Regions from separate parts of the Kosakonia radicincitans DSM 16656 genome, predicted to be linked through region 2. Evidence: predicted binding sites of a transcription regulator. Region 2 holds the regulator's gene; each other region holds the start of a gene.

Region 1 (7,902 bases), 470 kb from region 2:
AAGCCAGCGTGGCGCTCAGACCATCGACCTGCTCAAACCAGGTGCCAAAGTTAAATTTCGCGCTGATTTCGCCGCCGTAGATAAAGGCTTTATCACGGTTTTCCGCCTGATAAGTGGTGTAGATGTTCGACGGAACGTTGGTGAATTTATCCGGGTTATTGGCACGCGTATAACGGGTATATGCGATAAAGTTTTTGTAGCTGTTGTAGAACAGCGCGGTATGCAGCGTAACGCCTTCGGTGACCTCCCCTTTCATGCCCCATTCAACGTTATTGCTGGTTTCGGTTTTCAGATCGGTGTTGCCGATCAGCGCATACTGCTGGCGACCCGCATAGCTGGAACCCAGGTTCCAGGAGCCGTAAAGCTGGCTGGCATTCGGGAACTCGGCACCGCGTTTGTATTGCAGGTAGGTCATCAGGCGCGGCGTGATGTCGTACTGGAAGGTTAACGACGGCAACAGTTGGGTGTCGGAATTTTTTCCGTACAGAGTGGAGACTTCGGACTCATCCAGCGCGGTACTGTTGGTCGTCAGACTGGAGAGGTTATCCGGTTTCATTGATTGATGAACAACGCGCGCGCCAGGAATGATGGCAAAATGGTGGCCATCTGCATCGAAGTTAATCTGATCCTGCACGAATGCGCCCAGCGTGTAACTTTTGCTGTCCGCTTCCGGCTGCATGATTTCGCTGTAGATACTCGGCACCGGCGACTGGTTAAACGGACGTTTGGTTTTGGTGGTGCTGGCGTTGAAACCGGCGCTCAGATCGTGGCGGCCAAGGGTTTTCGCCAGCGCATTCTGTATGCCCCAGGTATCGGTATCGTAATTGGAGTACACCGTTTCCATGGTGGCGGTGGTGCTGTCCGGCATGTAAGTGCGGTCATGCGCTTCGGTGTGCTGGTAATAAACTTTGCTGGACATGCTGTCCAGCCAGTCGTTCATTGGCGTCCAGTCATCTTTCAGGCTGACGCCCCAGCGGCGGGTCTGGCTGGTTTGCTGTGCGTCGCCGAGGATGGTGCTGCCGCTGCTGTTCCATGAGTCGTAATGGGTGTGATTGGTTTTGTGGTAGTAATCCAGCGTACCGGTCAGTTTATGCTCATCGTTTGGCTGCCAGATACCGGAGGCCATCATCGCATCGGAGTGCCAGTTCGCCGGGTACGCATCAATGGAGCCGCTGTTGTTGCGGGTTTGCTGACCATCGCGGCGGCTATAAACAAAGATACCGCGCAGGGTTTCATCCCCTGCCGCGCCGGTCACGCCGTTGTGCCAGCTACGATCGGCGGAGTCATAATCGCTCTGGTAACCAAAGTAGCTGTTTTTACCCGGGTGCAGATAATCGTCCGGTGATTTCGGGCGGAAGGAGACGTTGCCGCCAATCGAGGTGTTTGCTTGATCGGTGGGCGTCGCGCCGGACTGAATATCCACATTGCCGTACATGTACGGATCGATATAGTCACGGCCAATGCCGAAGGTGTTCAGGCCCGCGCGGCTGACGTAGCTACGGCCGGTTGCATCCGGCTGCGGAATGCCATCAACATCAATTCCCACGCGGTTACTTTCCAGGCCGCGAATGTTGTAACCGGTGTAACCACCACGGTCAAAACCACTTTTGCCGTTACCAGAACCGCCGCTTGCGCCGGTCGCGCTAATCAGCGGCTCGTAACGCATGATAGAGCCGAAATCTTTCGCGCCTTTGTTTTGTAAATCCTGTGCGCTAACGGAATGGCTACTTCCTGCTTTCAGCACCGGTGCAGGCGCCGTAACGACCATCTGTTCGGCCGTATCCTGTTTCGCATTCGTTGCGGTAGTCGTCGAGGTATCGGTATCCGCTGCCAGCGCGGTGTTCTGATACAGGGCTGCGAGTAATGAAGTCACCACCACGCGCTTCCTGAAGCGACGCGGAGAAAGTTGCGATTTACACATAATATTTTGTAAGCCTTAGAATTTATTAGTATCAGGCTCACGTCTTACTTCCAGTCGTTCCACGAAACGAGAATACGTCAGGACAAAAATGCAGGTTATCGTTATGTTATGAGCTCAGATAGTAATGATAATGATTATCACTTGCAATGAATTCATAAATTTCTCACCTTTGTGTCCGCACTTTGCATACACTTTGCTGTCTGATTCGCCTTTTGGAGGGACGAGAAAATGAACAAACCGGCGATTACTTTACATTATTGCTCGCAGTGTAACTGGATGCTGCGCGCCAGCTGGATGGCGCAAGAACTGCTACATACGTTCAGTACCGATCTCGGATCGGTGCGTCTGATCCCCGGCACAGGCGGAATTTTTGTGATTGATATCGATGGCACAGTCATCTGGGATCGTAAGCAGGAAGGCGGTTTTCCCGATGCTGCAGAGTTAAAACGCCGCGTGCGCGACTACTGCTTCCCGGAAAAACCGCTCGGGCACGTAGAGAAAAAAAGCGATTAAGCGTCAAGCTGCGCAGGCAGTCATTGATGATGCGCATTGCGACCAATAAAAAGTTTTAGCAGGTAAAAAAAAGCCGCCCGCAAGGGGCGGCTGCAAATGCGACACCAGGGTTTCAAACGTCAGAATGGATGAAATATGTTCAGATTATCAATAATTTCAATGTGTTAACGATGAAAATATTCATTCACAAAGATCTTTTATTTTCATTACAAATCCCTGTTTTACAGGGATATTCTGATCATCGTTTTACAATTTGTTAGCACGCTCATTGTTAGTAACGAAGATGCACTTGCATGCCTTCAGACACAGAGCGGATTTCCTGTGTCTGAGGGTTCTTTTTTCGGGTTTTTCATTCAATTACGGGCAGTACATTGAGCGTTCGCTGCACTGCCAGTAAATTTATTTTTACATTCAGTAATGGAAGTTATTGAGTGCTATTTTCGGCAGGTGGTTTGCGATTCGCCATAATTGAAATAAAATATTTTTGATACGGCGAAAACTCAAAATTAATCGTGTCAGTCGCATCAAAATTAATAATTTTCACATACGTATAGCGCTCAATCATTTCATGGCCAGAAGTGTCACCTCTGAAAAAATCGTGCATTCCGTAACTCTCTTGCTCTTTGCCCATCAACCACTCCAGACTCACATGTAAATGGCGAAAAACCTGGCCTGCGAACCGTTCTGGCTTACCGTTTCCCGGCAAGCCAAATAAAACAAAAAAATCAAAAATATAATATTTTCTGCTATCAGATTTTTCCACCAACTGATATTGCTAAAGCGCTTATTCTTAATAATTATTACGGGCTATATCGTGCATGTCCGTTGCGTCAATGTTCCTAATTCTGCTTATTTAGTGGCATTAGTCAATACTCACTCATAGCGCCATTAAAAAAATAGGAAAAAACATCTTCGCAAGATTAAAATAAAAATGTTGCCAATAGTCCTGGTATTTTTACGGTTAAAGAGAGGGGAAGATATTTACCTTCCCCTGCATACAGTCTCAATACAGTGCGTTAATCAGCGTAAAACCCAGCGCCGTCATCAGCAACGAGCCCAGTACGTGCACCAGCACGGAGGTCATTGCCCACAGATAATTTCCCGTTTGCAACTGCGCGAAAATCTCCAGCGAGAAGGTTGAAAAAGTTGTCATGCCGCCGCACAGGCCCGTGGTGATCAGCAATCGCCAGGTGGGATCGAGATGCGGCTGGCGCGTAAAGAACGCCAGCGCGCCACCAATGATCATGCCACCCAGCAGGTTAACCAGCAGCGTACCCGGCGGCAGATTGGGAAAAAGCGCATTTAAACGTAGAGAGAGCAGCCAGCGGATAACGCAGCCTGCGGAACCACCCACAATGACGGCAAATAAAGACTTCAGCATGTTTTTCCTCATCAATACATCACGTTGAGGCATGCGGGAGGGACAAAAGAAAAACGCCCGACATGCCTCCATTTAAGAGTCATATCAGGCGTCATCAGCTTCTCCAGGAAGCGGTTGGGTAAGGTGGAACGCCATCACCTTCTGGCGCATTGTTAATGATTTTGCCCCTGCAGGCAAGTTACAGTAAGCCTAAGTGCTCAACCAGAATTAAACTGCCGATACCCATCAGCACCACGCCGCCGAGCACTTCCGCCCATTTGCCGATCGCCGCGCCAAGAAAACGCCCCAGCAGCATACCCGTAGTCGCCATAATCGTTGTCGCAAGGCCAATCATCAGCGCAGTCACCACGATATTCACGTTGAGAAACGCCAACCCGACACCCACGGCCATCGCATCCAGACTGGTGGCAATGGCGGTGGTCACCAGCAGCCAAAAACCGTGACGGCGCGGGGCTTCAACGTTTTCGTCAGGCGATTTGCTCACCCCCTCTTTCACCATCCGCGCGCCAAGCGCCAGCAGCAGCACAAAGGCGATCCAGTGATCCCAGTGCATGATGTACTGGCTGGCGGCCAGCCCCGCAGCCCAGCCAATTACCGGCGTGATAGCCTCAATGACGCCGAAGATCAACCCTGTTCTCAGCGCTTCGCGAACGGGCGGACGTTGTAACACCGCGCCCTTGCCAATGGCAGCAGCGAAGGAATCCATCGACATCCCAAAGGCCAGAATAATCATTGCATAGAAACTCATTGCTCACCCTTTAAAACCGCCTCAACAGAGGGGAAAAACACTGCGCTGCGAAAAGAGCGGCAATGGTGCCACAGCAACGACAAAAAGGCAAAAATTACTTATTTATCATCAACATATAGATGATGCTATGTTTTATAACCGAAGCTATGTTGCACACATTGATGATTTCTAATATTGTTATATTATAACATTTCATCACATAACAAATCATCAGGGAGCGCAGTATGATCATGAAGAAATCCGCCTTTGTTCTGGGTATGGGCGTATTACTGGGTAGTACACAGAGCATGGCTCACGATCATCACCACGGAAAGCCGCTGACAGAGGTGGAACGCAAAGCCAGCGAAGGCATTATCGACGATAAAGATGTCAAGGATCGGTCACTGTCCGACTGGGACGGGATCTGGCAATCGCTGAACCCATATCTGCTGAATGGCGATCTCGATCCGGTGCTGGAGAAAAAAGCGCAGCACGGCGACAAAACGGTGGAGGAGTACCGCACTTACTACAAAAAAGGCTATGCGACCAACATCGATACCATCGGCATTGAAAATAATGTGATTGAGTTTCACACCGGCAAAACGGTCACCCGCTGCCGCTATGACTACGCCGGTTATAAAATTCTGACCTACACCTCCGGCAAGAAAGGCGTGCGCTATCTGTTTGAATGCAATGACGCGCAGTCAAAAGCACCGAAATTTGTGCAGTTCAGCGACCACATTATTGCGCCGCGCCAGTCGCTGCATTTCCATATTTTTATGGGCAACGAATCCCAGCAAGTGCTGCTGAAAGAGATGGATAACTGGCCGACCTTCTATCCGTACAATTTGAACAAAGCGCAGATCGTAGACGAAATGCTGCACCATTGATGCCTGCGGGTGATTCAGCCTGTTTACGCCAGATGTGCCTGCAACCAGCCTTTAACGTCCTGCGTCGCTATCTGATGCCGGGCGTTCCAGGTCTGCTCCATCGGCCACCAGACCCCTTCGCCGCGGGCGAAAGCGGTGCGATAGCGGCACATTTGATCCTCCGGTTGCAGGCGCAATGCATCCGTTAACGCGGGCAGCGTATAAACGCCTCTTTTAAATGCCTGCCCTGTTACGGCTTCAACGGTATCCGCAAGCGTGGCATACGAGAGCGTTTCCCCGGCAATCAGTACCACCTCATTCATAATGCGTGGTTGATGCAGATAGATAGTGGTAGTCAGCCGACCAATATCGGCAGGCGAAGTCACCGTCACCCGCGTCTCCCATCCGCCCAGCGCATTTATCGTTTTTTGCTCCAGATTCACCACATCGAATGCTGGTTCAAACAGGAAACTGGTAAACATACCGGTCGACACGATCACCCATTCGGTGCCGGTTTGCGCCCGCAACAGTTCCCGGACATCATACTGCTCGTCCCACACCGGCTGGCCGCTGCCTTTTCCCACCACGTCGTAATCCACACCAAACTGCCATGGAAAATAGCGGCGTATACCTGCAGCCAGCACTGCACGGGTGATTTTAAGCTGCGTACCCGTTCCGGCGACAAAGCCCATGCAATTGATCACCGTATCAAACTGCGCCAGCAGCGGGATGAGCGAGTCAACCGTGCTGGTCGCAATATCGACAGCGATAAATCTCGCACCGCGATCCACCCATTTTTGGTGTGCCGCCGATCGCAAATAGCCACATTCATCCCACGCGCCTGGCGAAACCACAACCGTAACTGTGCCCTGCGCCTGCGTCACGGCAGGTACCAGCATGTTCAGCACCGCCGCGCCGAGTTGTCCCGCCCCAAGCACCAATACGTTTTCGTTCTGTATAGCCATTTCACGTCCTCATTCAATCAGATGGCAGTTTTACTGCACTGCGAAAAGATTACGGCGAAGGCGTGATTTCGATAAGGTACAAAATTCAGGTTAGACTGTTCGTTAAAATGGGATAATCGAAAAAAAGCGGAGGGGGAAAAGTGGATAAACTGGAATCGATGCGCGTCTATGTGCAGGTGGTGGAAACGCGCAGTTTTGCCCGCACTGCAGAAGCACTCGGCCTGCCGCGCTCCACCGTCTCACGGGTAATTAAAGAGCTGGAAAACGGGCTGGGCTTGCAGCTTTTACAGCGCACCACACGCAAACTCAGCGTGACGGCGGAAGGAAGCCGCTACTACGAGGCGAGCAAAAGGATACTGGATGATATCACTGCGCTGGAGTCCTCTTTCCCCGGCACTCACGGCCAGCCCGCAGGTCGCCTGAAAATCGGCATGCCGCAATCGCTGGCGCGACACTGCATCCTGCCCCGGCTGGGTGAATTTTTGCACCGCTACCCGCAACTGGCGGTGACGCTGTGCTCCAGCGATAACGTGGAGGATGTGATCCAGGAAGGGTACGACTGCGTGATTCGTACCGGCAGAGTGGAGGATTCCACCACGCTGGTGGCACGCTCACTGGCGAAGTTTAGCTGGGTGGTGCTGGCTTCCCCGCAGTACATCGCGCAGTATGGCAATCCCGCTGATTTACAGGCGTTACGCCAGCATAAAGCCGTGGGTTATCTGAATCACCGTACCGGGCGCACCACCGACTGGCTGCTGAGCCACGCAGGCGACGATCATGAAATTCGCCTCAGCGAGACGCTGATCGTTGACGATACGGATGCCTATATTCAGGCCGGGATACAAGGGTTGGGGCTGATTCGCGTCGCCAGTTATCTGGCGCAACCCTGGCTGGCAAGCGGAGCGCTGGTGCGCTGTATGGAGAACTACACCTTTGACTTGCCCCTGTCACTGGTTTACCCGCAAAGCCGCTATTTACCCCCCTCAGTGCGGGCATTTTATGACTGGAGCAAAGCGGTGCTCAATCAGCAATAAACCGGGCAATCGCCCGGCGGTTCACTCAGCCTTTCCACGGCGACTGGCGGATGATGCGACAGAAGTTCAGCGGCGCAAAGTGCGGATCTTTATCGGCTAACACATCGGCTTTAACGTTGCCAAACGTGGTCGCAGGCCGGTGTTTAATGCCGTCATAAAAGGCCTGGATGATCTCCTCTTTAAAACGGGCCGGGCGTGGATATTGACCAACCACGGCTTCACGTTCCGCCTCGTCAAAACCGTTATAGCCAATGCCCAGCACATCCATTTCCACACCTGCGGTGACCAGCGCAATTTCCGGCGCCATAAATTCCGGAATACCCGGCGTGGTGTGCAGTGCAATGGCCGTCCACACCTTGTCCATATCCTGTTGCGTCACGCCATAGTGCTGCATAAATTCGCGCGCCGCATTGGCTCCATCCACTTCGAAACGCTTATCACAACTGCAATGTTCGTGGGTTAACCCCATGTCGTGAAACATACAACCGACAT
Region 2 (7,902 bases):
CGGTGTTCGTCACCGAGGAAACTTTCGCAGTAGATTTTGTAGGCGTCTTCAGTACCTGACGGACGCGCGGCGAACCAGCCGTTGTCGGTCATCACTTTCAGGCCGCCAATCGATGCGCCATTGCCCGGAGCAGCCGTCAGACGCGCAGTGATAGGGTCGCCTGCCAGCGTGCTGGCGCTCACCATTTCCGGAGAGAGTTTGGACAGCGCGGCTTTCTGCGCGGAAGAGGCAGAAGCCTGCAAACGGTTGTAGCTCGGCGCGCCGAAGCGTGCCGCCAGCTCATCGTAATGCTGCTGCGGGTTTTTCCCGGTCACGGCGGTGATCTCAGCCGCCAGCAGACACATGATGATGCCGTCTTTATCTGTTGACCACGGCGTACCGTCGAAACGCAGGAAGGACGCGCCCGCGCTCTCTTCACCACCAAAGCCGAAACTGCCGTCATGCAGACCATCAACAAACCATTTGAAACCCACCGGCACTTCCACCAGCTTACGGCCAAGGTCGTTAACCACGCGGTCGATCATCGCTGAAGAGACCAGCGTTTTGCCGACGGCAACATCTTTGCCCCACTGCGGACGGTGCTGGAACAGGTAGTTGATAGCAACCGCCAGGTAGTGGTTCGGGTTCATCAACCCTGCCGGGGTTACGATGCCGTGACGGTCGTAGTCCGGATCGTTAGCAAACGCCAAATCGAACTTGTCGCGCAGCGCCAACAGACCCGCCATCGCACATTCGGAGGAGCAATCCATACGGATCGCGCCGTCTTTATCCAGGTGCATAAAGCGGAAGGTCTGATCGACCTGATCGTTAACGATGCTCAGATCCAGCTTGTAGTACTCCGCGATACGCTTCCAGTATTCAATACCGGAGCCGCCCAGCGGATCAACGCCCAGTTTCAGGCCAGCTTTCTGGATTGCCGCCATGTCGACAATGTCCGCCAGCCCTTCAATAAATGGCTGCACCAGATCTTTTTCTGTCACATGACCGGAGGCCAGCGCTGCATCCAGCGTAAGACGTTTCACGCCTTTCAGACCATCCGCCAACAGCGCATTCGCGCGGTCTTCCACCACTTTGGTAACGTTGGTATCAGCCGGGCCACCGTTAGGCGGGTTGTACTTGATCCCGCCATCTTCTGGTGGGTTATGCGACGGGGTGATAACGATACCGTCCGCCTGCGCGCCGCCGTTTTTGTTGTGTACCAGAATGGCATTTGAGATGGCAGGCGTGGGCGTGAAGCCGTTATTTTCCTGCACGATCACATCCACACCGTTTGCTGTCAGCACTTCCAGCACGGAGATAAACGCCGGTTCAGACAGCGCGTGAGTATCTTTACCCACATAGCACGGCCCGGTAATCCCGTTTTTTGCACGCTCTTCGGCAATCGCCTGAGCGATGGCCAGAATGTGTGGCTCGTTGAAGCTGTGGCGATGGGCGCTGCCACGGTGGCCGGAAGTGCCAAATTTCACCGCATGTTCTGAATTACCGACTTCAGGTTTCAACACATAGTACTGCGCAGTAAGCTGGGCGACGTTAATCAAATCGCTCTGTTGTGCAGGTTGACCCGCACGCGGGTGGTTAGCCATTGCCTGGTCCTTTCAATGCAAGGATTAAATTGTGCCGCAAACTTTTTCAATCAATTCCGCCGGGAACTGCATTGACTGCATGATGTGCTCAATCATGCTGCATTTACGACCCGTATTGGTGTTGGTGATGACCCAGTAAGGGGTGTTCGGCACCTGCTTCGGTTTGGTCTGGTTGCCGTTCTGCAACAGGGTTTGCTCATTGACGGCAAAGTATACTCTTGTGCGCCCGTGCAGTGATTCAGTGGATTCCGTAAAGCCTTTGTCGTCGAGTGAATAGAGGGTAGACAGCACCATCAGGAAACGATTGACGGCCTTTTTCTGCTCGGCATATTCATCAGAGAGGAGCAGCTCACGCACGGCGCGGACTTTATCTTTTGCGGTATTAGCCGGTTTGATGCCTTCGACAGCAACGACGGTACGCGGCTCTTTTACCGTTGCAAGAGAAGCGGCAGGCTGTGCCGGTGATACGGCGGAAAATTTCAACATGCGCCGTAAAATGTCGGATGCGCTCTCGCCGATATGCTTAGTATGGCTGGCAATATAACTGTAGAGCTCATCATCAACTTCGATCGTTTTCATCTTAATCCAGTGCGATATCTAATCTGAATACAAGTGTTGGGATTATAAAGTGAAATCTCAACAGCGGATAGCGTCAAACCAGGATGGCGGCAAAAGTAAGAGTAATTCTTAACCTTGCAGCCGGGCGGCAGAATGTTCACCATAATAACCTAACCCGCCAGAGTGAAAAAAAGAACTTTCCTATGAAATTGAATACGCGAGCGCAATCTGCACAACATCCGCACAACAATTCTCCTGTCGTCCTTGTCCACGGGCTGTTTGGTAGCCTCGATAACCTCGGCGTACTGGCCCGCGAACTGGTACAGGAGTATGACGTGGTGCAGGTTGATATGCGCAACCACGGTCTTTCCCCCCGCTCCGACGAGATGAACTATCCGGCAATGGCGCAGGATCTGCTGGATACGCTGGACGCCCATCATATCGACAAGGCTATCTTTATTGGGCACTCAATGGGCGGCAAAGCCGTGATGGCGCTGTCGGCACTGGCGCCGGAACGCGTAGAAAAGCTGGTGGCGATTGATATTGCACCGGTCGATTACCATGTTCGCCGCCATGACGAGATATTTGCCGCGATCAATGCCGTCACTGACGCGCAGGTCACTACGCGCCAGCAGGCGGCTTCGCTAATGCGCGAGCATGTAAAAGAAGAAGGCGTGATCCAGTTTCTGCTGAAATCGTTTGTTGAGGGCGAGTGGCGTTTCAATGTTCCGGTGTTGTGGGAGCAATATCCGCATATTGTTGGCTGGGAAACCATTCCCGCATGGCCTCATCCGGCACTGTTTGTCTGTGGCGGCAACTCCCCTTACGTTACGGAGCAGTACCGGAGCGCTTTGCTTGAACAGTTCCCGCAGGCGCGCGCGCATGTGATTGCTGGCGCCGGTCACTGGGTGCATGCGGAAAAACCTGAAGCGGTAATGCGGGCAATTAATCGTTATCTCGCTGAAAAGTCAAACTGATTAAAAAGGCGGCGACCAGTCGCCAGAACGCGTCCGCCCGTTGGCGCGCCCGTTATGCTGATGTATGATGGCGCGCTATTCAGCCCGGGCGGCAGCCCGATTGCTTGTCTTTCCCGTAGTATGCTTAAACATGGCTAAAGAACAAACGGACCGTACAACCCTGGATCTGTTCGCGAATGAGCGTCGCCCGGGACGGCCGAAGACGAATCCGCTCTCGCGTGATGAACAGTTACGCATCAACAAACGCAATCAATTAAAACGCGATAAAGTTCGTGGGCTTAAACGCGTCGAGCTAAAACTGAATGTTGAAGCCGTTGATGCATTAAACGAACTTGCCGATGCGCGCGACATGAGCCGCAGCGAACTTATCGAAGAGATGCTGCTGGCACAGCTGAGCGCATTGCGCGGAAAGTAATTACTCCGAATCACCTCTCTTATTTCTACGTTTTCATGTGTCATACAGTGCACTCCGCGGCGATAGCTGTTTTCGCGCGCTTCTCTGTTCTGCTATGATTGCCCTTATCTGTGGGCGTAGCGCCACCATCATATTCATTAGGTTTCAAGAGGTTATTTTACTCATGGCAATTACAGGTATTTTCTTCGGCAGCGACACCGGCAACACCGAAAATATTGCGAAAATGATTCAGAGTCAGCTTGGTAAGGACGTTGCCGACGTACATGACATTGCCAAAAGCAGCAAAGAAGATATCGAAGGATATGACATTCTGCTGCTCGGCATTCCGACCTGGTATTATGGCGAAGCGCAGTGCGACTGGGATGATTTCTTCCCGACGCTGGAAGACATTGATTTTAATGGTAAGTTAGTTGCGCTGTTTGGCTGCGGCGATCAGGAAGACTATGCAGAATATTTCTGTGATGCGCTGGGTACGATCCGCGATATTATTGAGCCGCGCGGCGCGACCATCGTGGGCCACTGGCCGACTGCAGGCTACCATTTCGAAGCCTCTAAAGGTCTGGTGGATGACGACCATTTTGTTGGTCTGGCCATTGACGAAGATCGCCAGCCAGAACTGACCGCAGAACGCGTGCAAAAATGGGTTAAGCAAGTTCGCGAAGAGCTGCATCTTGATGACATCATCAACGCCTGATTTTACGGCGTAATCTGTGGGTTACGTGGTATTAATAGGTAAAAGCAATGGAAATAATTGCTACAAATTTTTAACTTTTTTCTCCATCGCTGTACAATAAGCCCTGCTAAAGTGGTGTCATAAAGCACAGGAGTTGCTGGTGACACCACGTTTTAAAAGCTTACTTTACTTGAGGACTTGCAGTTTTCATTTAGCCATGGCAGTTCTATAATGAGACGCATTATCCCAGGTGCATTCCTTCTAACTTCCATTGAGGAAGTGAATCGTATAGCAACAGGACAGATTCCGCATGACTGACAACAATACCGCATTAAAGAAGGCTGGCCTGAAAGTCACGCTTCCTCGGTTAAAAATCCTGGAAGTACTTCAGGAACCGGATAACCATCATGTCAGTGCGGAAGATTTATATAAACGACTGATCGACATGGGCGAAGAGATCGGGCTGGCGACAGTATACCGTGTACTGAACCAGTTTGATGACGCCGGCATTGTGACCCGTCATAACTTCGAAGGCGGGAAATCCGTTTTTGAACTGACTCAGCAGCATCACCACGATCACCTGATTTGCCTCGACTGCGGCAAAGTGATCGAATTCAGTGATGATTCCATCGAAGCGCGCCAGCGCGAAATCGCCGCGAAACACGGTATTCGTCTGACGAACCATAGTCTTTACCTGTACGGTCACTGCGCCGAGGGTGACTGCCGCGAAGATGAACACGCGCACGACGCGAAATAATCCCTTTTCATACTCAAGCCAGCCTTCGGGTTGGCTTTTTTTTTGCCCTTCAAAAACAAAAATGCCCGGCAGGTTTGCGCTGCCGGGCAGGTTACTTCAGCAATAATTACGCTTTCACGCTATCCACACGGCTGAAACGTTTACCGTCCGGGCTGGCGGTACGGATCTGCACTTCCCCGCTCACCTGAGGACGCGCTTTATTATCGTAGCGCAGCCAGTTTTTACCGCCGTCCGTAGAATATTCCACGACCATTCCCGGGAAGCTGGTATTGGCTTCCAGCTTGCCGCCAACCACGCGCGCGCCCGGTACAGGCAGACGGTAGTTGATGCCTGCTTTGTCCAGTTTTGCCAGTTCACGATGGCCTAACAGATTTGCAAAGCGGCTCCAGTCTTTATCCAGCGCTTTTACATCGACCAGATGAGTTTCACCGCCTTTGTACTCGCGCCCGGCCTGATAATCCTGTTCCCAACCGGCGCGGTGCCAGGCACGCTCTGCGACCGCAATCATGCGTGGATAAATCATGTATTCCATCTGGTTGTCGGTACGCACCACTTCACTCCACAGCTGAGCAGAAAGACCATAGGCTCCAGGCCACGGTTTATCCGATTTCGCGCTGAATGGATTGCCGTCACGATCCAGTGAAGTTTCAGCATTTTGCGGCATGTTATCCGGCGCAAAGCTGAAGATCTTGCGCTCATCGCTAAAGCGCGTGCCCCAGTAGTAGCCGCTTTCCGCCGGATGGACTTCGTTCGGGAAGTCGAGGTAAACATAGTCCGGGTTCGAGACAATGACGCGGAACCCTTTGTTCGCCCAGTCATTTACTGAATCGAAACCGCCCCAATAGAGCGTATCCCAGAAGTTAACATTGACGTGATCGGTGGCAAACTCAGCGGCATTTTTGGCATCTTTCAGGCCATCCTGCCACGCCTGCATGGTACCGATACCGTGCGCTTTCACCAGCTTGCTGACCTCAATACCAAAGTAGCTGGAAAGATGCTCAACATCTGCAACTTTACCCTCTTTAACCATAGTCTGGCAGACCTGAGATTTTGCCCACGGTTTGTCCTGCTTGCTCTGATCGATGATACCTTTGCCCGCTTCCGGTTTTTTCTGGTCGGTATAACCCGCCCCCAGATAGATGTTTTTCGCTTCGTCACCGCCAAAATGCCAGGTGTTCAGCGGTACACCCGCTTCTTTGTGCATTTGCTGGATTTCGCCAATCACTTTATCGACGAAATTGCGCGACGAATCGAGGCAAGGGTTCAGATAGCCAGTGCGGTTATAGAACTGTACCCCGGTGGTATTAGAGGTGTCCGTCGGATCCAGCAAACGGTACTGATTCGCCTCTTTCTCTTTACCCTCTTTCATCAGGCGCTCATAGCGCGCTTCCATTGAGATCACGGCTGCACGGGCGTGTGCCGGCATATCAATTTCCGGGATCACTTCAATCTGGCGCGCTTTCGCGTACTTCAGTATGTCGATGTAATCGGTTCGGCTGAAGTGGCCGCTGCCATTGTTGTTGCTGTCCGGGCCGGAACCCAATTGCGGCAGCAGGCAGGTTTTCTCGCTCAGATCGTGGCAACGTTTACTGCCGATGTCGGTCAACTCAGGCAGACCAGGGATCTCAATGCGCCAGCCTTCGTCATCGGTAAGGTGAAAGTGGAATTTGTTCAGCTTATACGCTGACATCTGATCCAGCAGGCGTAGTACGGCATCTTTGCTATGGAAGTTACGTCCCACATCAAGCTGAATACCGCGATAATCAAAACGCGGTGCGTCTTTTGCTTCAAGCCGTGCGATTTTCTGCTCGCCACTGGAAGGGATCAGCGACAGCAAAGATTGCAGGCCGTAGAACACGCCAGCCTGATCAAAGCCGGTGATTACCGCCTCATTTGCCCCAATGTGCAACTGATAGGCACCAGATATGGCTTCATCACCCGCAAAAGCCTTCACTGCGATCTCTGTACGGATGGGATAACTGCCCTCTTTGACGCCCAGCAGCGCGAAGCGCGACTTCACCGCTTCCTGCGCATCCGCGCCTAGCGCAGAGAGATCGAGCTTCACGCCTTTGCTCAGATCCACATCCTGACCGGAGATTTTTACCTCCTGCGGCGTGGGTATAATCTGGCCGCGCAACGTGGCGAGGTTCAGCGCTTTGACGTCGCTATTTTTCTCAAAGCGCGCTTCAGCGGTCATCAGGATGTTTTTATCATCCGGCGTACGTTTCCATTGGCCGTCGAGCGGCGTAATAAACTGGAACAGATCTTCGGTATCGGTATTGGCGATCACTTTTGCCGTCGCACCTTCGGCCGTCACATACCAGCGAGGCAGCACATCGGTAACAAACAACTGCCAGTACTCGTTAACAACAGGAATTTCCACTGCCTGCTTCGCCGGAAAGCCGGTAAATTTGTCCGTTGGCTCCAGTTTGTGCAGATCGCCCATGATATGGCTAACCTTAAACTGGTCATTTGCCACTTCCAGTATCGGACGGATGCTGTGGAAGTAAATCGCCCAATCCTTGTCGGTTATAGCCTCACCCTTGTTGGTCAGCGTGATCACCGCCTTATTGCAGGAAGCCCAGTCAGCACCCAGCTTCGCACAATCAATGCCGTTCTGTGCGGCAAAGTTATCCTTCACCGCGTAGTTAAGATGAAACTGGCTGATGGCGTCGACAGTATTCTGGTTTGCCAGCGCAGGGCTGCTTAATACCCCAAAGATTGCGCTGGCTAAGATGCTTAAACGTACTGTTTTCATTACTTATTCCTTGTATTTCAGCCGGGCATAACCCGGCAAACGCATCAGAAGATGGTGAATGGTGCGATAACCATAAATTTCACGTCGCGCTCATCCTGGAAGATGTTGCCATAGCCGCCGCCGTAGCTCGGAATGTCAGAATGGTTGTCGTATTGGGTAAAGTGCAGCTTGAACATCGTGC
Region 3 (7,902 bases), 2.6 Mb from region 2:
GCCCGTCAGCAGCAATATAGCAATAACAGAATAAAAAATACTGTTCATGAGCAGGCTCCTTTTTTTTGATTTTAAAAGTGCGCCGTGATATTGTCAACGAACCTCACGCCCGCACTCCCTCTTCCTTGTTGATATTAAAGGACATTAGAAATGCTTCCCGAGAATCTTGTCCCGGCACGATTTCATATTTCTACTGCTGAAACCAGCCCTGGAGAAGAAGGAACAGAAGCTAATTTAGCTCAGGGGAAAACAACCCTCGACGATCATGCCAACGATATATTAGCTAATGCCAGCCGCGGTGGGCAGTCAAGAAATATGTTACTTGAAGAGCGTGATCGCCATATAAAAGAGCGTCTGCTGCGGGTAGTAAAAATCGAGACATTCGCTCGTCTGCTTAATGACTTACAGGAAGAGGGCGAGATTGAACCCCAGGCATTAAGCCAAATAATTACCGAAAAAACGCAGCAAATTAATGAAAACGGGAATGAGATTTGGCTTAACCTGATTACTCGCGAAAAGGACGGGCCACTATTTTATAAGCTTGGGGATGAATAACGTGAGCGATGTCGATAATAATGTTTATTTAACTTTAAATGACAAAAATAGCGATGAATTTATCTTAGAGCACAATAAAGAGGCGCTGATACTCAGTAAAAATGAAACCATTGCCCGTATTGCCCATGAGCTGGTTTCCATTCCTGCGGCGCTTGTGCGCCTGAAATGGCAGAACCGCCGTGAAATCTACCCGTTACAGGTGAAAGAGGAAATTTACGGCGCGGTGATCAATGCCATCATCGAGCTAAAGCCGGAACTGCGCGACAAAATCATGGGGCGGCTGGAGGCTAACTACCAGCATTTACTGGCGCGGGAAACCGCGACGCTGCGCCTGAGCCGCAAACTCAGCGACGGCGAATACCATACGACGACGGTCACCACCGTCGCGCCAGAATCAGGCAACCAAAAAACCGCGCCGGAGAAGCAAGAAAAAACCGCAGGCACAAAATTAAAATAAGCGTGTCGCTTTTTTTATTCCTTCATATATCCGATATAAAAAAAGCTGGCCTTTGCCAGCTTTTCTCGCTTATCAGCACCGCGTTTAGTGTGCTTTAACCGTCTCTTCGCCCACCAGACCGATTTTGAGATAGCCCGCCTGATGCAGGGTATCCATCACTTTCATCATCGTCTCGTAATCCACGGTTTTATCCGCACGGAAGAAGATCGTGGTGTCCTTTTTACCTTCCGTCACAGCATTGAGCTGGTTAACCATCGTCTCGTCGGTTACCGGATCGTTGCCGATGAACATGGTGTTATCCGCTTTCACCGACAGGTAGACCGGTTTTTCCGGACGCGGCTGCGGCTGGCTGGTAGAGGCCGGAAGATTCACTTTTACATCAACGGTGGCAAGCGGCGCGGCCACCATAAAGATAATCAGCAGCACCAACATAACGTCGATAAACGGCGTCACGTTAATTTCATGCATTTCGCCGTTATCATCCAGGTTTTCATTAAGACGCATTGCCATGGAGAATCAACCTACACGTAATTTCGACGCGGCGCGAACCGGCTGCGCATTGCTGGCCGCCAGGTCAAGATCGCGGCTTTGCAGCAGCAGAACCTGTGCAGCAACATCGCCAAGCATAGCTTTGTAATTGCCAATCATGCGGGCAAAGACGTTATAAATTACCACCGCCGGAATTGCCGCTACCAGGCCGATAGCCGTTGCCAGCAGCGCTTCTGCGATACCGGGTGCCACAACAGCAAGGTTAGTGGTCTGCGTCTGCGCAATACCAATAAAGCTGTTCATGATGCCCCAGACCGTACCAAACAGGCCAATAAACGGTGAAATCGCGCCAATCGTCGCGAGATAGCCGTTGCCGCGCCCCATATGGCGGCCTGTCGCCGCAACACGGCGTTCGAGGCGGAAACCGGTACGCTCTTTAATGCCTTCGTTGTCTTCGCTGCCTGCGGATAACTCCAGTTCATTCTGGGCTTCATTAATTAATGACAGGCTCAGACTTCTGGCGTGGAAAGAGGAGGCAATTTCGCTGGCCTGATCCAAAGAACGCGCTTCAGCCAGTTTCTGCTGCTCGCGCTTAAGGCGGCGCTTCTGCGAGATCATCTCCGCGCTTTTACTGAAGAACAGCGCCCATGTAACGACTGACGCGAGAATCAGGCCGATCATCACAATTTTTACGACGATGTCGGCATGGTGATACATACCCCACACGGATAGATCCGTCTGCATCAAATTATTACCCACTGTGTATCTCCGAGACGCAAATCACAAAATCTGCGCGTAATAATATCAAAATGCCACCGAATTGATAGTGGTTCTCATTAGTATTTACATAGTGCCGTAAAGAGAAGCCTGTTTCTTTGCGCTAACACAGCAAACCGCCGCGCAAGGCACGGAATGCGAAAAAATTAACGCTCAGCCGCCAACATGGCGATGCATCAATGCGCAATCATGGTAGTCTGGACATCCAGACGTATAAAAACAGGTTGAGCAACAATGACGGCGAAGCATATAGATACCGCTCTGGTAAACGCAGGGCGCAGTAAAAAATACACGCAGGGTTCGGTGAACAGCGTTATCCAGCGCGCGTCTTCACTGGTATTCGACACGGTTGAAGCCAAAAAACATGCCACGCGCAATCGCGCCAATGGTGAATTGTTTTACGGCCGTCGCGGTACACTGACGCACTTCTCATTACAGGAAGCGATGTGCGAACTTGAAGGCGGTGCGGGCTGTGCGCTCTTCCCCTGCGGAGCGGCAGCGGTGGCCAATACCATTCTGGCGTTTGTCGAACAGGGCGATCATGTGTTGATGACCAACACGGCCTACGAGCCAAGCCAGGATTTCTGCACCAAAATTCTCGCCAAACTAGGCGTCACTACCAGTTGGTTTGACCCGCTGATCGGCGCCAGTATCGTCAAGCTGATCCAGCCCAACACCAAAGTGGTATTTCTCGAATCTCCCGGTTCAATCACCATGGAAGTCCACGACGTTCCGGCCATCGTTCAGGCGGTAAGAAGCGTCGCGCCAGAGGCGATCATCATGATCGATAACACCTGGGCGGCGGGGATCCTGTTTAAGGCGCTGGAATTCGACATTGATATCTCCATTCAGGCCGCCACTAAATATCTGATTGGCCACTCCGACGGCATGATCGGTACGGCGGTATCCAATGCACGTTGTTGGGAACAGCTGCGCGAAAATGCCTACCTGATGGGACAAATGGTCGATGCCGACACCGCCTATATGACCAGCCGGGGTCTGCGTACGCTGGGCGTCCGTTTGCGTCAGCATCATGAAAGCAGCCTGAAGATTGCCGAATGGCTGGCAACGCATCCGCAAGTGGCGCGCGTTAACCATCCCGCACTGCCTGGCAGTAAAGGCCATGAATACTGGAAACGCGACTTCACCGGCAGCAGCGGTCTGTTCTCGTTCGTGCTTAATAAACGACTGAGTAATGAAGAGTTATCGCAATATCTCGACCACTTCAAACTGTTCAGCATGGCCTATTCATGGGGCGGCTATGAATCCCTGATTCTGGCGAACCAGCCAGAACAGCTCGCGGCGATTCGCCCGGATGGCGGCGTCGATTTCAGCGGAACATTAATCCGTCTGCATATCGGTTTAGAGAATGTTGATGATCTGATTGAAGATTTAGTGGCAGGCTTCCAGCGCATCGTGTAAACCTGGCGACCGGGGCAGCAAGGCGGGAAATTTCTTATTTCTTGCGCCCCGGATCAAGGTGTTTCAGGCGAGTTGGAGTACAATAGCCTCCTCTACGCAGTACCACAGGAAAGTCCATGGCTGTTATTCAAGATATTATTGCTGCGCTCTGGCATCACGACTTTGCTGCGCTGGCAAATCCACATGTTGTCGGTGTCGTTTATCTGGTTATGTTTGCTACGTTGTTTTTAGAAAACGGCTTGCTTCCTGCCTCATTTTTACCGGGCGACAGCCTTTTACTGCTCGCGGGCGCACTGGTTGCGCGCGGCTGCATGGACTTCATCTCCACCCTCGCGATCCTCACCACCGCTGCCAGCCTCGGCTGCTGGCTGAGTTATCTGCAAGGGAAATGGCTCGGCAATACGCGGGTGGTAAAGAGCTGGCTATCGCATCTGCCAGTGAAATATCACGAACGGGCGACTTATATGTTTGACCGTCATGGTCTGCTGGCGCTGCTGGCCGGTCGCTTTCTTGCGTTTGTGCGCACGCTGCTGCCTACCATGGCGGGTATTTCCGGCCTGTCGAACCGCCGCTTCCAGCTGTTTAACTGGCTGAGCGCGCTGCTGTGGGTTGGCGTGGTGATGTCGCTGGGCTATGCCATCAGCATGATCCCTTTCGTCAAACGTCATGAAGACCAGGTGATGACCTTCCTGATGCTGCTGCCGCTGTTCCTGCTGGTGATTGGCCTTGTCGGCGCGGTCACCGTGGTGCTGAAGAAAAAGTATTGCAACGCCTGATTCTCCCCTCTCCGCTTTGGGAGAGGGTAAATTACGCGCCCTGTATCAGGCGGATCCTTGCCACATCTTCACCCGGCGTCAGGCCGAAATACCGCTTAAATTCGCGGCTGAATTGCGACGGGCTTTCATACCCTACGCGTATTGCCGCCGCGCTGGCTTTCATGCCGTCATGCACCATCAGCATCCGCGCTTTGTGCAGGCGAAATGTTTTCAAATACTGCAACGGCGACGTGCTGGTAACTGACTTAAAGTTGTGGTGAAACGCCGAGACGCTCATATTGGCTTCCGCCGCCAGCTGATCCACGCTCAGGTTTTCCGTGTACTGGCTTTCAATACGTTTCAGCACGCGGCTGATCAGGCTGAAATGCGTTTGACGGCTGACCAACGCCAGCAGCGCTTCGCCGCGCGGCCCGGTCAGCACGTGGTACAGCATTTCGCGGATAATCTGCTTACCGAGAATACGGGCATCCAGCGGATGCTCCATCACATCCAGCAAACGTTCTGCCGCGCAGAGGATCTCTTCCGACAGCACCGCTGAGTTGATACCGCTGGCCGCAGCGCCAGGGTGGAAATATTCGTCTTCACCAATATCCATCAGCAGCTCCTGCAATTGCAGGATATCGACATTTAGGCGCAGCCCCGCCAACGGCACCTCCGGCGTAGCGAAGGTTTCGCACTCAAACGGCAGCGGAACCGTCAGCAGCAAATATTCATTGGTGTCATAACGGAACACCCTTTCATTGATATAACCAATTTTATGGCCGGAAAAGAGAAAAACGATCCCTGGCTGGTACATCACCGGCGTACGGGTTCCCGGCTGCGTACCATACAGCAGGCGAATATCCGGCAATAACTCAGCCAGACGGTTTTCATTAATTTTCAGTCGTTTAATTTTTTCTGTCAGTTGCAGGCAAATCTCTTCACGCTTCATTTTTCGCTACTCCGGCAAGACATTTTGACGAACACAGTGTGCAGAGTTTTGTGCTTTTTCTCCAGCCGCATGGAGAAACAGGCAAGACATCGGCAGGAATGTGCATTGAGAGAGTGGACGCGCACGCCCACAATAACCGTCATCAGGCAGTCCGCTGCCTCCTTTTTCTTTCACCTCTAGTTAGAAGGGAACGAGCAATGAACAACTTCAATCTGCATACCCCGACCCGCATTCTGTTTGGTAAAGGCGCGATTGCCGACCTGCGTGGGCAAATCCCAACTGGCGCGCGCGTGCTGATCACTTATGGTGGCGGCAGCGTGAAGAAAAACGGCGTACTGGATCAGGTTTACAGCGCACTGGAAGGGCTGGACATTCTTGAATTCAGCGGTATCGAACCAAACCCGACGTACGAAACCCTGATGAAAGCCGTAAAAATTGTCCGCGAAGAAAACGTTACCTTCCTGCTGGCCGTGGGCGGGGGCTCTGTGCTGGACGGCACCAAATTTATCGCCGCTGCGGCAAACTATGCTGATGGCGTTGATCCGTGGCACATCCTGCAAACCGGCGGCAGAGAAATCAAAAGCGCCATTCCGATGGGTTCCGTGCTGACACTGCCCGCTACCGGCTCTGAATCCAATGCCGGTGCCGTGGTTTCACGCAAAGCCACGGGTGACAAGCAGGCATTCCACTCGGCGTTCGTCCAGCCGGTGTTTGCCGTGCTGGATCCGGTTTACACCTACACTCTGCCGCCGCGCCAGGTGGCGAATGGTGTGGTCGATGCGTTCGTGCACACCGTTGAGCAGTACGTCACTTATCCGGTGAACGGCAAAATTCAGGATCGCTTTGCCGAAGGTATTCTGCTGACGCTTATCGAAGAAGGCCCGAAAGCATTGCAGGAACCGGAAAACTACGATGTTCGTGCCAACGTGATGTGGGCAGCGACACAGGCGCTGAACGGTCTGATTGGCGCGGGCGTCCCGCAGGACTGGGCAACCCATATGCTGGGCCATGAACTGACTGCAATGCACGGGCTGGATCACGCGCAGACACTGGCGATTGTGCTGCCGGCGCTGTGGAATGAAAAACGTGAAACCAAACGCGAAAAACTGCTGCAATACGCAGAACGCGTATGGAATATCACTGAAGGTTCCGAAAATGAGCGCATTGATGCCGCAATCGCAGCCACCCGCAACTTCTTCGAACGCATGGGCGTACCGACGCGCCTTTCCGGCTACGGCCTTGACGGTAGCTCCATCCCGGCGCTGCTGGCGAAACTGGAAGAACATGGCATGACGCAACTTGGCGAACATCACGATATTACGCTGGATGTCAGCCGTCGTATCTACGAAGCGGCACGCTAAGCACTGAAAAGCCCGGCTTCCGTTTTTGGTTTTTTCGACCACACTTAAGGCAAACCACCTTACCGGGCTTGTCCCGGTAAGCCCATTGAAAGGAGAAATGCATGACACATCCCACCGTGATTAAGCTTTCCGATGGCAACCTGATGCCGCAGCTCGGCCTTGGCGTGTGGAAAGCAAGCAACGAGGAAGTGGTAACCGCCATTCATAAAGCACTGGAAGTGGGCTATCGTTCTATCGATACCGCAACGGCCTACAAAAATGAAGACGGCGTTGGCAAAGCATTAGCCAGTGCAGGCGTGGCGCGCGAGGAACTCTTTATCACCACCAAACTGTGGAACGATGATCAGAAACGACCGGCAGAAGCCCTGCAGGAGAGCCTGAAAAAGCTCCAGCTCGACTATATCGATCTCTGGCTGATGCACTGGCCGGTTCCGGCGATCGATCATTACGTGGACGCCTGGAAGGGCATGATCGAACTGCAAAAACAGGGACTGGTGAAGAGCATCGGCGTGTGCAACTTCCAGGTTCATCATCTGCAAAAGATCATCGATGAAACCGGCGTAGTGCCAGTGATCAACCAGATCGAGTTGCATCCGCTGATGCAGCAGCGCCAGCTCCATGCCTGGAATGCCACACACAAGATCCAGACTGAATCCTGGAGCCCGCTGGCGCAGGGCGGCGAAGGGGTTTTTGATCAGAAAATTATCCGCGATCTGGCGGATAAATACGGCAAAACACCGGCGCAGGTGGTGATCCGCTGGCATCTCGACAGCGGGCTGATAGTGATCCCGAAATCGGTCACGCCGGCGCGTATTGCCGAGAACTTCAATGTCTGGGATTTCCGTCTGGACAAAGATGAGCTGGCGGAAATCGCCAAACTGGAACAGGGCAAACGGCTGGGGCCAGATCCGGATCAGTTCGGTGGTTAATGTCTTATCCGGTTTATTGATAAACAAAACCCGGCTTTTTTGCCGGGTTTTTTATTGCGCTTAACGAACGCGCGGTGCGCGCTTTTTCGCCGGTGCCGCAGCGGCGCTCTTGCCGTTGCTGCGCTGGTGCACAATCGGCGTGTGTTTGGTCAGTGCCGGGCGCGACTGGCGATTCTGGCGGCGTGCTTCGCACATCTCGTCCATC
Region 4 (7,902 bases), 2.5 Mb from region 2:
TGGCCGTGAACCGGCGCTGCAATCCCGCTCACTGTTGCCAACGCTGGAAGCCATCGATCAGCTGCACCTGTTACCTGAAGGCGAAGCTGGCAGGTTACGGGCGGCCTACCTTTGGTTACGGCGTCTGGAAAACCTGCTGCAAAGCATTAATGACGAACAGACGCAGACCTTGCCGGGCGACGATCTCAACCGCGCCCGGCTGGCCTGGGGAATGGGCGTGGCAAGCTGGGATGAACTCAGCAGTACGCTGGAAACGCATATGGCCGCTGTACGTCGCGTCTTCAATGAGCTGATCGGCGACGACGAGAGCGACTCGCCGGAAGATGTGCTTTCCGAAAACTGGCGTGAACTGTGGCAGGATGCGCTGCAGGAAGATGACACCACGCCGGTGCTGGCACATCTTTCCGATGACGATCGCCGCCGCGTAGTGGCGCTGATTGCTGATTTCCGTAAAGAGATGGATAAGCGCACCATCGGCCCGCGCGGGCGCCAGGTGCTGGATCATCTGATGCCGCATTTGCTGAGCGATGTCTGCTCGCGAGACGACGCGCCAGTGCCGTTGTCGCGCCTGACGCCGCTGCTGACAGGCATCATTACGCGTACCACTTATCTTGAACTGCTGAGCGAATTCCCCGGCGCGCTGAAGCATCTTATTTCCCTTTGTGCGGCATCGCCGATGGTGGCCAGCCAGCTGGCGCGTTACCCAATCCTGCTCGATGAGCTGCTCGATCCCACTACGCTTTATCAGCCGACGGCGATGAACGCCTACCGCGACGAACTGCGGCAATATCTGCTCCGCGTGCCGGAGGATGATGAAGAGCAACAACTGGAAGCGCTGCGGCAGTTTAAACAGGCGCAGTTGCTGCGCGTCGCCGCGGCGGATATTGCCGGTACGCTCCCGGTAATGAAAGTGAGCGATCATCTGACGTGGCTTGCGGAAGCGATTATCGATGCGGTAGTGCAGCAGGCATGGGGACAAATGGTGGCGCGTTATGGTCAGCCAATGCATCTGCGCGATCGGGAAGGGCGTGGGTTTGCCGTCGTTGGTTACGGCAAACTTGGCGGCTGGGAGTTGGGTTACAGCTCCGATCTCGACCTGGTCTTTTTGCACGATTGCCCGATGGATGTGATGACCGACGGCGAGCGGGAGATCGATGGCCGCCAGTTCTATCTGCGTCTTGCCCAGCGCATCATGCACCTGTTCAGCACACGTACTTCGTCCGGCATTCTCTATGAAGTGGATGCGCGCCTGCGCCCGTCCGGCGCGGCGGGAATGTTAGTGACGACCACCGAATCCTTCGCGGATTACCAGAAAAATGAAGCCTGGACGTGGGAACATCAGGCGTTGGCGCGCGCGCGCGTGGTGTACGGCGATCCGCAACTGGCCGTGGAGTTTGATGCCATTCGCCGCGATATTCTGATGATCCCGCGCGATGGCGCAACATTGCAAACCGAGGTGCGCGAGATGCGCGAGAAGATGCGTGCTCACCTTGGTAACAAGCATAAAGATCGCTTCGATCTGAAAGCCGATGAAGGCGGTATCACCGACATTGAGTTTATCGCTCAGTATCTGGTGCTGCGCTATGCGCATGACAAACCGAAGCTGACGCGCTGGTCTGATAACGTGCGCATTCTGGAAGGGCTGGCGCAGAACAACATCATGGATGAACAGGAAGCGCTGGCGCTGACGCAGGCTTACACCACGCTGCGCGATGAGTTGCACCACCTGGCATTACAGGAGTTGCCGGGGCATGTGGCGTTGTCGTGTTTTGTCGCCGAACGCCAGCTGATCAAAACCAGCTGGGACAAGTGGCTGGTGGAACCGTGCGCTCCGGCGTAAGTATGATATTATCGCGCGCAAATTTTGTATCTCTCAGGAGACAGGAATGAAAGTGACGCTGCCAGAGTTTAACCAGGCGGGTGTAATGGTGGTTGGCGATGTGATGCTGGACCGTTACTGGTACGGGCCAACCAGCCGCATCTCTCCGGAAGCCCCGGTGCCGGTGGTGAAAGTCGATACGATTGAAGAACGCCCGGGCGGCGCGGCGAACGTGGCGATGAACATTGCTTCGCTGGGCGCAACGGCGCGTCTGGTGGGTCTGACAGGTATTGATGATGCGGCTCGCGCACTGAGCAAGGCGCTGGCGGATGTCAATGTAAAATGCGACTTCGTTTCTGTTCCCACTCATCCCACCATTACCAAACTGCGCGTTCTGTCGCGCAACCAGCAACTGATCCGCCTGGACTTTGAAGAAGGGTTTGAAGGCGTCGATCCCCTGCCGATGCATGAGCGCATCAGCCAGGCGCTCGGCAGCATTGGCGCGCTGGTGCTTTCTGATTACGCCAAAGGCGCGCTGGCCAGCGTTCAGCAGATGATTGCGCTGGCGCGTAAAGCGGGCGTGCCGGTACTGATCGATCCGAAAGGCACTGATTTTGAGCGCTATCGCGGCGCTACGCTGCTGACCCCGAACCTGTCGGAGTTTGAAGCGGTGGCCGGGAAATGCAAAAACGAAGACGAGATCGTTGAACGCGGCATGAAAGTGATTGCCGATTACGACCTTTCTGCGCTGCTGGTGACCCGCTCCGAGCAAGGTATGACGCTGCTGCAACCGGGCAAAGCGCCGCTGCACATGCCGACCCAGGCACAGGAAGTGTATGACGTGACCGGTGCCGGCGATACGGTGATTGGCGTGCTGGCAGCAACGCTGGCGGCGGGTAATTCGCTGGAAGAAGCCTGCTACTTTGCGAACGCAGCCGCAGGCGTAGTGGTTGGTAAACTCGGTACCTCAACGGTATCGCCTATCGAGCTGGAAAACGCCGTGCGCGGCCGTGCAGAAACCGGCTTCGGCGTGATGAGCGAAGAAGAGCTGAAAGCGGCAGTCGCTGCGGCGCGTAAGCGCGGTGAAAAGGTGGTGATGACGAACGGAGTCTTCGACATTTTGCACGCCGGGCATGTCTCTTATCTGGCGAATGCGCGCAAGCTCGGCGATCGCCTGATTGTTGCGGTTAACAGCGACGCTTCCACCAAACGGCTGAAAGGCGAAACCCGCCCGGTGAACCCGCTGGAGCAGCGCATGATCGTGCTGAGCGCGCTGGAAGCGGTGGACTGGGTTGTATCGTTTGAAGAAGATACGCCGCAGCGTCTGATTGCCGGAATTTTGCCGGATCTGCTGGTAAAAGGTGGCGACTACAAAGCGGAAGATATTGCGGGCAGCAAAGAAGTCTGGGCTAACGGCGGGGAAGTGCTGGTGCTCAACTTTGAAGATGGTTGTTCAACCACCAATATCATCAAAAAGATCCAGAAGCAGGGCGATTAAACCTGTTATCGGGCCTGCATAATGAGCAGGCCCGGAAAGCGCTCGCGCCATTCGGCGCAAAAGCTATTACGCCTGATCGTCTACCGGTGGAATGGCCGGAGCGGGTTTGACTTCTGCGCTTTTCCCCTGATTTTCGAGTTCACTCAGGCGTTGCTCCAGCAGCGCCAGTTTCTCGCGGGTGCGCAGCAATACCTGCGTTTGCACGTCAAACTCTTCGCGGCTCACCAGATCCAGGCGAGTTAACTGTGCCTGTAACGTCTGACGAATTTTCTTTTCCACATCTTCCCCGAACTCACGGATCCCCTTGGGCATGGATTCGTGAACCTGACGCGCAATCTGTTCAATTTTCTTTGGGTCAATCATTTTAGGTTCCCTGCTCGGATAGGCTCAATAAGTCATTGTAGTGTGATAAACCCAGGTGATAAACCAGAATTGTTTGAAGCTTATGCATTGCCGAAGATTATCAATGGCGTTATAGTTATCCCGCTTATTCTCAGGGCGGGGCGAAATTCCCCACCGGCGGTAAATCAGCAGATGCTGAAAGCCCGCGAGCGCTTCAGGCTAACGTTTGAAGGTCAGCAGATCCGGTGTAATTCCGGGGCCGACGGTTAAAGTCCGGATGGGAGAGAGTAACGAATCTGTCGGGCAATGACGCCCGCTCGCGTTATTTTTTTGCCGCATTGCGACACTCCTAAGACTGCCCTGATTCTGGTAACCATAACTTTATTGAGGTCTTTTACCATGAATCAGACGCTGCTTTCTTCTTTTGGCACGCCTTTCGAACGTATTGAACATGCTCTCGCCGCGCTGCGCGAAGGCCGTGGTGTGATGGTGCTCGACGACGAGGACCGTGAAAATGAAGGCGATATGATTTTCGCCGCAGAAACCATGACCGTTGAGCAAATGGCGCTGACTATTCGCCACGGCAGCGGCATTGTTTGCCTGTGCCTGACCGACGAACGCCGGAAACAGCTCGATCTGCCGATGATGGTCGAGAACAATACCAGCGCCTACGGCACCGGTTTTACCGTTACTATCGAAGCGGCGCATGGCGTAACAACCGGTGTTTCGGCGGCTGACCGTCTTACCACCGTTCGCGCGGCGATTGCCGATGGCGCGAAACCTTCCGATCTGAACCGTCCTGGCCACGTTTTCCCGCTGCGCGCGCAGCTTGGCGGCGTATTGACCCGTGGCGGTCATACTGAAGCAACGATCGATTTAGTGACGCTGGCGGGTTTTAAACCGGCGGGCGTGCTGTGTGAATTAACCAATGATGATGGCTCAATGGCGCGCGCGCCGGAGTGCATCGAATTTGCTAAGCAACACAATATGGCTGTTGTGACCATTGAAGATCTGGTGGCTTACCGCCAGGAACATGAGCGTAAAGCCAGCTAACTTGCGTTAGTGATAAAAAATCCTCGGCCGAAAGCTGCGGATTTTTTTTGCCTGTCCTGCGTCAATGTTTGTCGCATTTATAATATTCACGCATTGAAATTTCGCGGTGCTACTTATAAAGTGGTACCTGCTCTACGGACATAAAAAACAGTTTTAAAGCATTATAATTCATTAAGTTAACGCTATTTTGTCATTGGTTTGTTAACCAATGTTTGCCGGAAATAAGGGAGGCAATATGTTTATCTCATGGTACTGGCTTCTGGCGATTGTCATCGTCGTTTTCGGCTATGTCCACGTACTTAAACGCCATTGCAAAGCCTGCCGCCACGATCGCGAAGCGATCTATAAAGCTTATCAACGGGTGCTCGAAGAGCTGAAGAAAACTCGCCGCGTCGGGCAGGGCGAATAAGACGCGCCTGCCCTCTGCAAGAGCGTCCCGATCCTCAGCCGCTAAATCCCATCGCCTGCAACGCCACAAGGCTTAAGCCCATCACCGACATACCGCACAGCACGCCATAGCTGGGATTGTTGTTGGGATCGATCTCTTTCGCCAGCGGCATCAGTTCATCCACCGACAATGCCACCATAATCCCGGCGACGGTTGCCATAATGGCCGCCATCACCACTGGCGAGAGCAGACTGCCGAGGATCAACCATGCCAGGACGCCGCCGAGGATCTCCGCCAGCCCTGAGATTCCCGCCCAGAATACCGCGCTGCGTTTTGAACCGGTTGCCGCGTAAACCGGCCCGGCAACCGCAAGTCCTTCAGGAATATTGTGCAACGCGACCGCAAAGGCGATACCGAGGCCTAATTCCAGGTCGTTACTGGCGGTGACATAGGTGGCGATGCCTTCCGGGAAGTTATGGAGACTGATACCCATCGTCAGCAAAATGGCGGTACGGCGCAGGCCGCGCGGAAAGGTTCGCCGCGTACCCTGCATTAAATCCTGCGGGTGTGCATGGGGTAACATGCGATCCAGCGCGAAATACCCCAGCAGGCCCACGACAAACATGCCATAGCCGAGCATCGGTGACATATTTTCCGTCGCCAGTGCAGCGGGCAGCATCTCCATTAACGAAATCAATAACATGATTCCGGCAGCAAAGCCGAGCGAGAACGCCAGTACGCGGTTTGATGGTTTCTGGCCTAACACGCCAAGAATCGCGCCGATAAAGGTCGCTGCGCCAGCCAGGATGGTCAGAATCAACGGTACCGACATGAATTACTCCTTTATGATAATCATTCTCATTAATGTAAGAGTTTGTTACCTGAAAAGCGAGGCCGGAGCCTTATCTTTACTTGATGCTTACATTCAAAATTACTGAAGATCTTCATCATGGTTATCTGAGTTCTTCGCACCATGAAAAGGCGTAATGTGTCGTTATCAAATTGACACACTCAGTAAGGATATCACCATGTCTGCACCTCGTATGCCAGCACTGTTCCTGGGCCACGGTAGCCCAATGAATGTTCTGGAAGATAACGTTTATACCCGCGCCTGGGGAATGTTAGGCGAGACGCTGCCGCGCCCGAAAGCGATTGTGGTGGTATCCGCCCACTGGTTTACCCGTGGTACTGGCGTTACCGCGATGGAAGCGCCGAAAACTATCCATGATTTCGGTGGTTTCCCGCAAGCGTTGTACGATACTCATTATCCGGCACCGGGTTCGCCGGAACTGGCTCAGCATCTGGTTGATTTACTGGCACCTGTGCCCGTTGTGCTTGATAAGGAAGCCTGGGGCTTTGACCACGGCTCCTGGGGCGTGCTGATTAAAATGTACCCGAATGCCGACATCCCGATGGTGCAACTCAGTATCGACAGCACGAAACCCGCAGCATGGCATTTTGAGATGGGCCGCAAGCTGGCGGCGCTGCGTGATGAGGGCATTATGCTGGTGGCCAGCGGCAACGTGGTGCATAACCTGCGTACCGCACGCTGGCATGGCGAAAATACGCCGTATCCGTGGGCCACATCGTTCAACGATTATGTGAAAGCGAACCTCACCTGGCAGGGCCCGGTTGAGCAGCATCCGCTGGTAAATTACCTCGATCATGAAGGCGGAGCGTTATCTAACCCAACCCCGGATCACTACCTGCCGCTGCTGTATGTGCTGGGCGCATGGAACGGCACCGAGGCCATTACTATCCCGATAGACGGTATTGAGATGGGTTCGCTGAGTATGCTTTCGGTTCAGGTTGGTTAAAATAAAGGGTGGCTCTGGCAGCCACCCTTTTCATTCTCCTGGATGTGGAAAAATTCGAGGAAGATCGCAAAAAATCACATCTGAAATACGGTTTTTTTGAAAATAAAAAGACCTGTGCTGCAAAAATAAAACGCTGTGCTGAATTTACTCTTTTTTGTGAACATTATCGTCGCAAGAATCCCGCCGAGTGACTACTCTCAAAGAGTCTAATGTCTCAGACAATCCCATAAAAATTATCTGGTGTTGTACCTCGAACCCCTGTTCGTGGTCGCTCTTATTTACCTAAAAAGCAGTAAACCTCTGGAGACACGGAAATATGAATTCAGCGAAAACCTTACTAAAAGTCTGTATTAGTTCCGCTCTGCTGTTTATCTCTCACGCCTCTTTAGCCCAAACTTTTCGTGCAGCCGATGTTCACCCGGCAGATTACCCCAATGTTGTTGCGGTAAAACATATGGGAGAAAAACTCAGTGCAGCTACGGATGGTCGACTGGATATTAAAACCTTTCCTGGCGGTGTGTTAGGCGATGAGAAACAGGTTATTGAACAGGCGCAAATCGGTGCAATAGATATTATTCGCGTGTCGATGACGCCAGTGGCAGCAATATTACCGGAGATCAATGTCTTTACGCTGCCCTATATTTTTCGCGATGAAGATCATATGCATAAAGTGCTCGACGGAATGATTGGCCAGGAGATTGGCAATCGCCTGTCGGAAAGCAGTAAATCGCGGTTGGTTTTCCTTGGCTGGATGGATGCCGGTACGCGTAATTTGATTACCAAAGCGCCAGTCACGAAAGCGGAAGACCTGAAAGGGATGAAAATTCGCGTGCAGGGCAGCCCGATTGCGCTTGATACGCTGAAAGCCATGGGAGCCAACTCGGTCGCCATGGGCGTTAGCGAAGTATTTAGCGGTATGCAAACCGGCGTGATTGATGGCACAGAAAATAACCCTCCAACCTTTGTTGCGCATAACTATTTACCC

Evidence for each region. The regulator Fur, encoded in region 2, represses iron uptake genes when iron is present. The targets are predictions, from matches to a motif close to ATAATAATGAGAACNACTATCAA.
Region 1: Y71_RS21390 (TonB-dependent receptor domain-containing protein) is a predicted target of Fur. The motif match lies at 2,040-2,062, and genes of this name have one in related genera.
Region 3: exbB (tol-pal system-associated acyl-CoA thioesterase) is a predicted target of Fur. The motif match lies at 2,322-2,344, and genes of this name have one in related genera.
Region 4: zupT (zinc transporter ZupT) is a predicted target of Fur. The motif match lies at 5,946-5,968, and genes of this name have one in related genera.

Annotation. Positions count from the first base shown of each region.
Region 1 is NZ_CP018016.1:4,447,602-4,455,503, forward strand. It holds gene Y71_RS21390 (TonB-dependent receptor domain-containing protein) at 1-1,921, opposite strand, end outside; gene Y71_RS21395 (Rdx family protein) at 2,150-2,434, shown strand; gene Y71_RS21400 (hypothetical protein) at 2,859-3,197, opposite strand; gene crcB (fluoride efflux transporter CrcB) at 3,438-3,815, opposite strand; fluoride riboswitch at 3,894-3,963, opposite strand; gene mntP (manganese efflux pump MntP) at 3,994-4,563, opposite strand; gene zinT (metal-binding protein ZinT) at 4,788-5,432, shown strand; gene Y71_RS21420 (aromatic alcohol reductase) at 5,456-6,376, opposite strand; gene Y71_RS21425 (LysR family transcriptional regulator) at 6,517-7,410, shown strand; gene Y71_RS21430 (HD domain-containing protein) at 7,436-7,902, opposite strand, start outside.
Region 2 is NZ_CP018016.1:3,976,587-3,984,488, forward strand. It holds gene pgm (phosphoglucomutase (alpha-D-glucose-1,6-bisphosphate-dependent)) at 1-1,583, opposite strand, end outside; gene seqA (replication initiation negative regulator SeqA) at 1,608-2,162, opposite strand; gene ybfF (esterase) at 2,345-3,118, shown strand; gene ybfE (LexA regulated protein) at 3,249-3,533, shown strand; gene fldA (flavodoxin FldA) at 3,697-4,227, shown strand; gene fur (ferric iron uptake transcriptional regulator) at 4,517-4,963, shown strand; gene Y71_RS19210 (beta-N-acetylhexosaminidase) at 5,070-7,721, opposite strand; gene chiP (chitoporin ChiP) at 7,766-7,902, opposite strand, start outside.
Region 3 is NZ_CP018016.1:734,016-741,917, reverse strand. It holds gene Y71_RS03745 (ESA_00282 family adhesion-associated protein) at 1-48, opposite strand, end outside; gene Y71_RS03740 (hypothetical protein) at 151-555, shown strand; gene Y71_RS03735 (hypothetical protein) at 548-1,012, shown strand; gene exbD (TonB system transport protein ExbD) at 1,097-1,522, opposite strand; gene exbB (tol-pal system-associated acyl-CoA thioesterase) at 1,529-2,260, opposite strand; gene metC (cystathionine beta-lyase) at 2,513-3,700, shown strand; gene Y71_RS03710 (DedA family protein) at 3,817-4,476, shown strand; gene Y71_RS03705 (AraC family transcriptional regulator) at 4,508-5,407, opposite strand; gene yqhD (alcohol dehydrogenase) at 5,605-6,768, shown strand; gene dkgA (2,5-didehydrogluconate reductase DkgA) at 6,870-7,697, shown strand; partial or broken gene Y71_RS03690 (YgiQ family radical SAM protein) at 7,758-7,902, opposite strand, start outside.
Region 4 is NZ_CP018016.1:681,803-689,704, forward strand. It holds gene glnE (bifunctional [glutamate--ammonia ligase]-adenylyl-L-tyrosine phosphorylase/[glutamate--ammonia-ligase] adenylyltransferase) at 1-1,840, shown strand, start outside; gene hldE (bifunctional D-glycero-beta-D-manno-heptose-7-phosphate kinase/D-glycero-beta-D-manno-heptose 1-phosphate adenylyltransferase HldE) at 1,887-3,317, shown strand; gene ubiK (ubiquinone biosynthesis accessory factor UbiK) at 3,384-3,680, opposite strand; FMN riboswitch at 3,803-3,952, shown strand; gene ribB (3,4-dihydroxy-2-butanone-4-phosphate synthase) at 4,059-4,712, shown strand; gene Y71_RS30325 (hypothetical protein) at 4,948-5,121, shown strand; gene zupT (zinc transporter ZupT) at 5,156-5,932, opposite strand; gene ygiD (4,5-DOPA-extradiol-dioxygenase) at 6,129-6,917, shown strand; gene Y71_RS03480 (TRAP transporter substrate-binding protein) at 7,234-7,902, shown strand, end outside.